2 regions of the Nocardioides sp. Arc9.136 genome follow, and region 2 is predicted to be linked to the other one. Evidence: predicted binding sites of a transcription regulator. Region 2 holds the regulator's gene; the other holds the start of a gene.
What was found. The regulator LexA, encoded in region 2, represses DNA repair genes until DNA is damaged. The targets are predictions, from matches to a motif close to TCGAACANNTGTTCGA.
Positions count from the first base shown of each region.

Region 1 (3,259 bases), 1.7 Mb from region 2:
GTGCCCCGCGAGCGGGAGGCGATCTCGGCGCTGCCCTCGTCGGTCAGCTCGACCCCGAGCAGCCCGGCGGAGCGGTGGACGATCAGGTCGAGCTCGTGCGGCTCGTAGAACTCCAGGTGGGCGGTGAAGCCGAACCGGTCGCGAAGCGGACCCGGCAGCAACCCGGCCCGGGTGGTCGCCCCGACCAGGGTGAACGGCGGCAGCTCGATCGGGATCGCGGTCGCGCCGGGCCCCTTGCCGATGACGACGTCGACTCGGAAGTCCTCCATCGCCATGTAGAGCATCTCCTCGGCCGGCCGGGACATGCGGTGGATCTCGTCGACGAAGAGCACCTCGCCCTCGTTCATCCCCGACAGGATCGCGGCGAGGTCGCCGGCGTGGGTGATGGCCGGGCCGCTGGTCAGCCGCAGCGGGGCCGCCATCTCGGCGGCGATGATCATCGCCAGGGTGGTCTTGCCCAGGCCCGGAGGACCGCTGAGCAGCACGTGGTCGGGGGCACGCCCCCGGCGACGTGCGGCCTCGAGCACGAGCCCGAGCTGGTCGCGCACCCGCGACTGCCCGACCACCTCGTCGAGCGTGCGGGGTCGCAGCGCCGCCTCGACCGCCCGCTCGTCGCCGTCGGCCTCGGCCGCCGTGATGGACCGGAGGTGGGACTCCTCGGCCTCGTCGAGCTCGTCCTCGTGGAAGGGCACGGCGCTCAGGCCTTGCTGAGCGTGCGGAGGGCCGCGCGGAGCAGCGTCGCGACGTCGGGCACGGCTCCAGCGTCGGGCGCGACCGCGTCGACGGCCTTCTCGGCGTCCTTCGCCGACCAGCCGAGGCCGACCAGGCCCTGGTGCACCTGGTCGCGCCACGGCTCGGCACCGGCCGCTGCCGGGGCCGAGACGGCGCCCGTCGGAGGACCGATCCGGTCCTTGAGCTCGAGGATGATCCGCTGGGCGCCCTTCTGGCCGATCCCGGGCACGCGGGTGAGCGTCTTGACGTCGTCGGAGCCGATCGCGCGGCGCACGTCGTCGGGGCTGAGCACCGCGACCATGGCCTGGGCCACCTTCGGGCCGACGCCGGAGGCGGTCTGGACGAGCTCGAAGATGCTCTTCTCGTCCTCGTCGGCGAACCCGAAGAGGGTCAGCGAGTCCTCGCGGACGACCATGCTGGTCGCCAGTGTCGCGCTGTGGCCGGTGCGCAGCCCCGCGAGCGTGCCGGGCGTGCACATCAGCTCCAGACCCACCCCGCCGACCTCGAGGACCGCGCTGGTCAGCGTGACCCCCGCGACCTGTCCGCGGACGAACGCGATCAACCTCGACTCCTTGCTCTCGTCGGTGCCGGCGGGCGGGCCGGCGTGCGGGCGGCCGCGCGGGCCGGCGTCCGGGACGCCGCCAGGGCGGCCTCGATCCGGGCCTGCGCGCCACCGCGCCAGATGTGGGTGATGGCCAGCGCCAGCGCGTCGGCGGCGTCGGCCGGCTTGGGCATCGCGTCGAGCCGCAGGATCCGCGTCACCATCGCGCCCACCTGCGCCTTGTCGGCGCGGCCGTTGCCCGAGACGGCCGCCTTGACCTCGCTGGGGGTGTGCAGCGCGACCGGCAGTCCGCGGCGCGCGGCGCAGACCATCGCGATGCCGCTCGCCTGGGCGGTGCCCATGACGGTGCTGACGTCGGACCGGGCGAAGACCCGCTCGATCGCCACGGCGTCGGGTCGGTGCTCGTCGAGCCACGCGTCGACGCCCTTCTCGATGGTGACCAGCCGCTCGGCCACGGGCCGGTCGGCGCTGGTGCGCAGCACGTTGACGTCGACCAGGTCCAGCGGCCGCCCGACCGAGCCCTCGACCACGCCCATCCCGCAGCGGGTCAGGCCGGGGTCGATCCCGAGCACGCGCATGGCCAGCCTTCCGTCGAACGTCTGTTCGGGAGGAACGCTAGCCGCCGGGCGCCGCCGTACCCACGGCGACACGCCCGAGGCGCGCCGGTCACGCCGCTCAGGACCGTGGAGCCCGTCAGGCGTCCTCGAGCGCCGCGAGCACGTCGGCCGGGACGTCGACGTTGCTGAACACGTCCTGCACGTCGTCGAGGTCCTCGAGGGCGTCGACGAGCTTGAAGACCTTGCCGGCGGCGGTCGCGTCGACGGGGATGTCCATGGTCGCGACGAACTGGATGTCGGCGGAGTCGTAGTCCAGGCCGGCCGCCTGGAGCGCGGTGCGGACCGCCACGAGGTCGGTCGCCTCGGAGATGACCTGGAACTGGTCGTCGAGGTCGTTGACCTCCTCGGCACCGGCGTCGAGGGTCGCCTCGAGGACGTCGTCCTCGGTGACCTCCTTGCCCTCCTGTGCCTTCGGCACCAGGACGACGCCCTTGCGGTTGAACAGCCGCGAGACCGAGCCCGGGTCGGCCATGGTGCCGCCGTTGCGGGTGACCGCGGTGCGGACCTCCATCGCTGCCCGGTTCTTGTTGTCGGTCAGGCACTCGACGAGGATGCCGACGCCCTGGGCGCCGTAGACCTCGTAGGTGATGGTCGTGTAGTCGGCACCGCCGGTCTCGGCGCCCGACCCGCGCTTGACCGCGCGGTCGATGTTGTCGTTGGGGACCGAGGACTTCTTGGCCTTCTGGATGGCGTCGTACAGCGTGGGGTTGCCGGCCGGGTCACCGCCGCCCATCCGGGCCGCGACCTCGACGTTCTTGATCAGCTTGGCGAACATCTTGCCGCGCTTGGCGTCGATGGCGGCCTTCTTGTGCTTCGTGGTCGCCCACTTGGAGTGGCCAGACATACGTCCCTCTTCCCGCGCCGGTCGTGTGCTGCTGCATCCCCTGCAACGACCGTCGATCCTAGCGCCGGCAGCGGCGGGCGGCCGACACGGTCAGCCGACGAGGTCGAGGAACAGCCGGTGCAGGCGCCCGTCGCCACCGACCTCGGGGTGGAAGCTGGTCGCCAGCAGCGCCCCCTGTCGTACGGCGACGGGGTGGCCGGCCGCCTCCGCGAGCACCTCCACACCGGCGCCCACCTCCTCGACCCACGGGGCGCGGATGAACACGGCGTGCACCGGGTCCGCCAGCCCGGACACGGGCAGGTCGGTCTCGAAGGAGTCGACCTGCCGGCCGAAGGCGTTGCGCCGCACCGTGACGTCCAGCCCGCCGACGGTCTCCTGGCCCACGGCGCCGTCGCGGACCCGCTCGGCGAGCAGGATCATCCCCGCGCAGGTGCCGAAGGCCGGCATGCCCGAGGCGACCCGACGGCGCAGCGGGTCGAGCAGCGCGAAGGTCCGCAGCAGCGT
Region 1 is NZ_CP113431.1:2,551,244-2,554,502, forward strand. It holds gene ruvB (Holliday junction branch migration DNA helicase RuvB) at 1-692, opposite strand, end outside; gene ruvA (Holliday junction branch migration protein RuvA) at 698-1,294, opposite strand; gene ruvC (crossover junction endodeoxyribonuclease RuvC) at 1,291-1,872, opposite strand; gene OSR43_RS12420 (YebC/PmpR family DNA-binding transcriptional regulator) at 1,988-2,755, opposite strand; gene pdxT (pyridoxal 5'-phosphate synthase glutaminase subunit PdxT) at 2,846-3,259, opposite strand, start outside.
Region 1: ruvC (crossover junction endodeoxyribonuclease RuvC) is a predicted target of LexA. The motif match lies at 1,886-1,901, and genes of this name have one in related genera.

Region 2 (3,259 bases):
CGGTCTTGGCGTTGCCACCGGCCCTGCCGTCGCGCTTCGGCGCCCGGTAGCCGGCGCCGACGAAGGTGCGGTGCACGCTGCCGGCCGTGGCGAGGACCTTCCTGGCCCACGACGCGCTCGCCCGGTGCCTGCCGCTCGTGCGCCAGTGGACGCACACCACCGTGCACTTCTTCCTGTCCTGCGCCGGGCGGGCCAGCAGGCGGCCGGCCGCGGCCCGGTCGGCGGGCGCCAGCGCCGGCCGCGCCATGCGCAGCTGCCGCAGGGCCTCGGTGGCGTCCCGGCCGTCCCCGGCCAGGGCGGACCGCGCGGCGGCGAGGCTGCGCGCGGCGGTGACGGTGCCCGGGGCGAGGAGGGCGGAGGAGTCCTGCGCCCCCGCGCGCTCGGCGTCCGGGCGCCCGTCCGGGGCCTCAGCGGTGGCGGTGGTGACCCCCGTGAGCGTGGACAGCCCGGTCGCGAGGACGAGGGCGAGGGCGGCCAGGGGACGTGCGCGACGCATGAGTTCTCCGGGGATGCTCGGCGGTGCCCGGGGGTCACCGACCGGGGCGCTCCCCGGAGGTCCCGAGGTCAGCGCTCAGCCAACCGCAGGTTCGTGCTGCTCCGCATGGCCCGTCGGGACCATCTTCTCCGGGGCGGCCGGCGCGGGGTCCGGTCGCTCACGCCGGCGCTCCACGAGCCGGCCCAGCCGTGCCGAGACCAGGAACCCCAGGCCGATCACCAGCCACCCGGCGAGGGCGTCGAGGACCCAGTGGTTGCCGGTGCCGACGATGACGACCGCGGTGATGAGGGCGTGGGCCCAGCCCAGGCCGCGGACCCAGTGGCGGCGGGCGTGCTGCTGGACGACCACCGCCACCCACAGCGCCCAGCCGGCGTGCAGGGAGGGGAAGGCCGCGAGCTGGTTCGTCAGCCCGCCCAGGCCCTTGGGCGCCGATGCCTCGGACCCCCACCAGCCGTCGGCCGCGTGCAGGGACAGGACGTCGACGTACCCGTCGACGAAGCGTGGGGGAGCGGTCGGCAGCAGGAGGTAGAGCGCCAGGCCGATCAGGGTGGCCGCCACCAGTGCGCGCCGGGCCGGCACGTAGCGCCGCTCGCCGAGGCGGTAGAGCCACACCAGCGCGATCGCGGTGACCACGTAGTGGGCGGTGGCGTACCAGTAGCTGGAGAGCAGGCCGAGGACCCGCGTGTCGACGAAGAACTGGTTGAGGGAGGCCTCCCAGTGCAGGCCGATGAGCCGCTCCACGTCGAGCAGCTCGCGTGCCCGGGTGAGCGCGGGGCCCAGGGCGTCGTCGGCGAACAGCCGGGACCCGCTGTAGACGACGTAGAGGGTCAGGATGAGCGCCAGCTCGGCCACGCCACGCCGCAGGCGCGGGTGCCTCGTGGTGCTGCTGGGGAGACTCACGGCTCCAACATTGCCGTATCCCACCCCCGAGAAGCATCCGGCTTACCCCCGAGTCGCCCCCCGTTTGCCCATTCTTGGGGGTGAGGCGCCACCCGACCGGGCCCTTTCTCCCCGATCAGCCGCGCCGCGGTCCGGTAGGGCCCGGGACCGGCGGTGCGCTCAGACGCGCCGCAGGACCGCGGTGACCTTGCCCAGGATGGTCGCGTGCGTGCCGTCGATGGGGTCGTACGCCGCGTTGTGCGGCAGCAGCCACACCTGGCCGTCCTTGCGCTGGAAGGTCTTCACCGTCGCCTCGCCGTCGATCATCGCGGCCACGATCTCGCCGTTGTTCGCCGTCGGCTGCTGCCGGATGACGACGTAGTCGCCGTTGCAGATCGCGGCGTCGACCATCGAGTCGCCGGCGACCTCGAGCAGGAACAGCTGGCCGTCGCCGACCAGCTGCTTGGGCAGCGGGAAGACGTCCTCGACGCGCTCCTCGGCGAGGATCGGGCCGCCGGCCGCGATCCGGCCGACCATCGGGACGTACTGCGCCTCGGGCAGCACGTCGCCCACGCCCGTCTCGTCGACCGAGGCCTCCTCACCGCTGGACATCGCGCGCCGTGCCGCCATCACCTCGGGCAGGAACACCTCGAGCGCCCGCGGGCGGTGCGGGTCGCGCTTGAGGAAGCCCTTCTCCTCGAGGACCTTGAGCTGGTGGGCCACGCTCGAGGAGCTGGTCAGGCCCACCGCGTCGCCGATCTCGCGCATGCTCGGCGGGTAGCCGCGGCCCTCGATGCTGTCGCGGATGTGGGCGAGGATCCGGGTCTGACGAGGGGTCAGGCCGGTCACGTCGGGTGCGCCGTCGGGCAGCTCGGAGACCTTGGGACCGGGGTTCTTCGCCATGGGTGGAGTGCCTTCCGGGATGCGCGAGGACGAGGGGTGCTGCTGGCAGCACGGTAGAGCCTCCGCGGGCCGTGTTCAAACACCTGTTCGAAGGTGTGTCGCGCGGTGGGCGCCCGGCCCGGGCCGCTGCTTGGATGCGTGCATGGAACCCACCAGCTGTGTCGTCACCGGAGCGGCCCGCGGCATCGGCCGCGGTATCGCCGAGCTCATGGTCGCGCGCGGGCACCGCGTCGTGGTCACCGACATCGACGCCGAGGGCGCGGCGCGCACCGCGGCCGAGATCGGCGCCGCCGAGGGCCTCGGCCAGGACGTCCGCGACGCCGCCTCGCACACCGCCGCTGCCGAGGCGGCCGCGCGGCACGGCGCGCTCGTGGCGTGGTTCGCCAACGCCGGCGTGGGTGACGACGGGAAGCTCGCGGACCTGACCGACGAGCAGGTCCGCCGCCTCGTCGAGGTCAACCTGCTCGGCGCCGTCTGGAGCACCCGCGCGGCGCTCGCCGCGTTCGGCCCGCGCGGCGGCGACCTGGTCCTCACCGCGTCCCTCTCGGGCCTGGGTCCCGTCCCCGGCCTCTCCCTGTACGCCGCGACCAAGGCCGCGGTCGTCTCGCTCGCCTCCTCGGTCGCCCTCGAGGCGCCGCGGGGTGTGCGGGTGCACGCCCTGTGCCCCGACGGCGTGGCCACCGACATGGTCGCCGCGATGCGCGAGGACGGGATGGGCAAGCAGCTCGTCGCCTCGGGAGGCCGGATGCTGGGCGTGGCGGAGACCGCGCAGGCGGCCGTCGACCTGGTCGGGTCCCGCCGGGTCCTGCGGACCCTCCCCGGGTGGCGTGGTGCCGCGATGCGCGTCGGCCAGCTCGCCCCCTCGGTGTCCGGGCCGGCGCTCGCGGTCTTCGCGGCCCAGGGCAGGCGCCGGCTGCGGTAGTCGCCGGGGAGGCGGGTCGGTTCCTTCGAACATTTGTTCGCCCAGGTCCTTGAACTGTT
Region 2 is NZ_CP113431.1:826,604-829,862, forward strand. It holds gene OSR43_RS03915 (MXAN_6640 family putative metalloprotease) at 1-496, opposite strand, end outside; gene OSR43_RS03920 (phosphatase PAP2 family protein) at 572-1,396, opposite strand; gene lexA (transcriptional repressor LexA) at 1,556-2,278, opposite strand; gene OSR43_RS03930 (SDR family oxidoreductase) at 2,421-3,200, shown strand.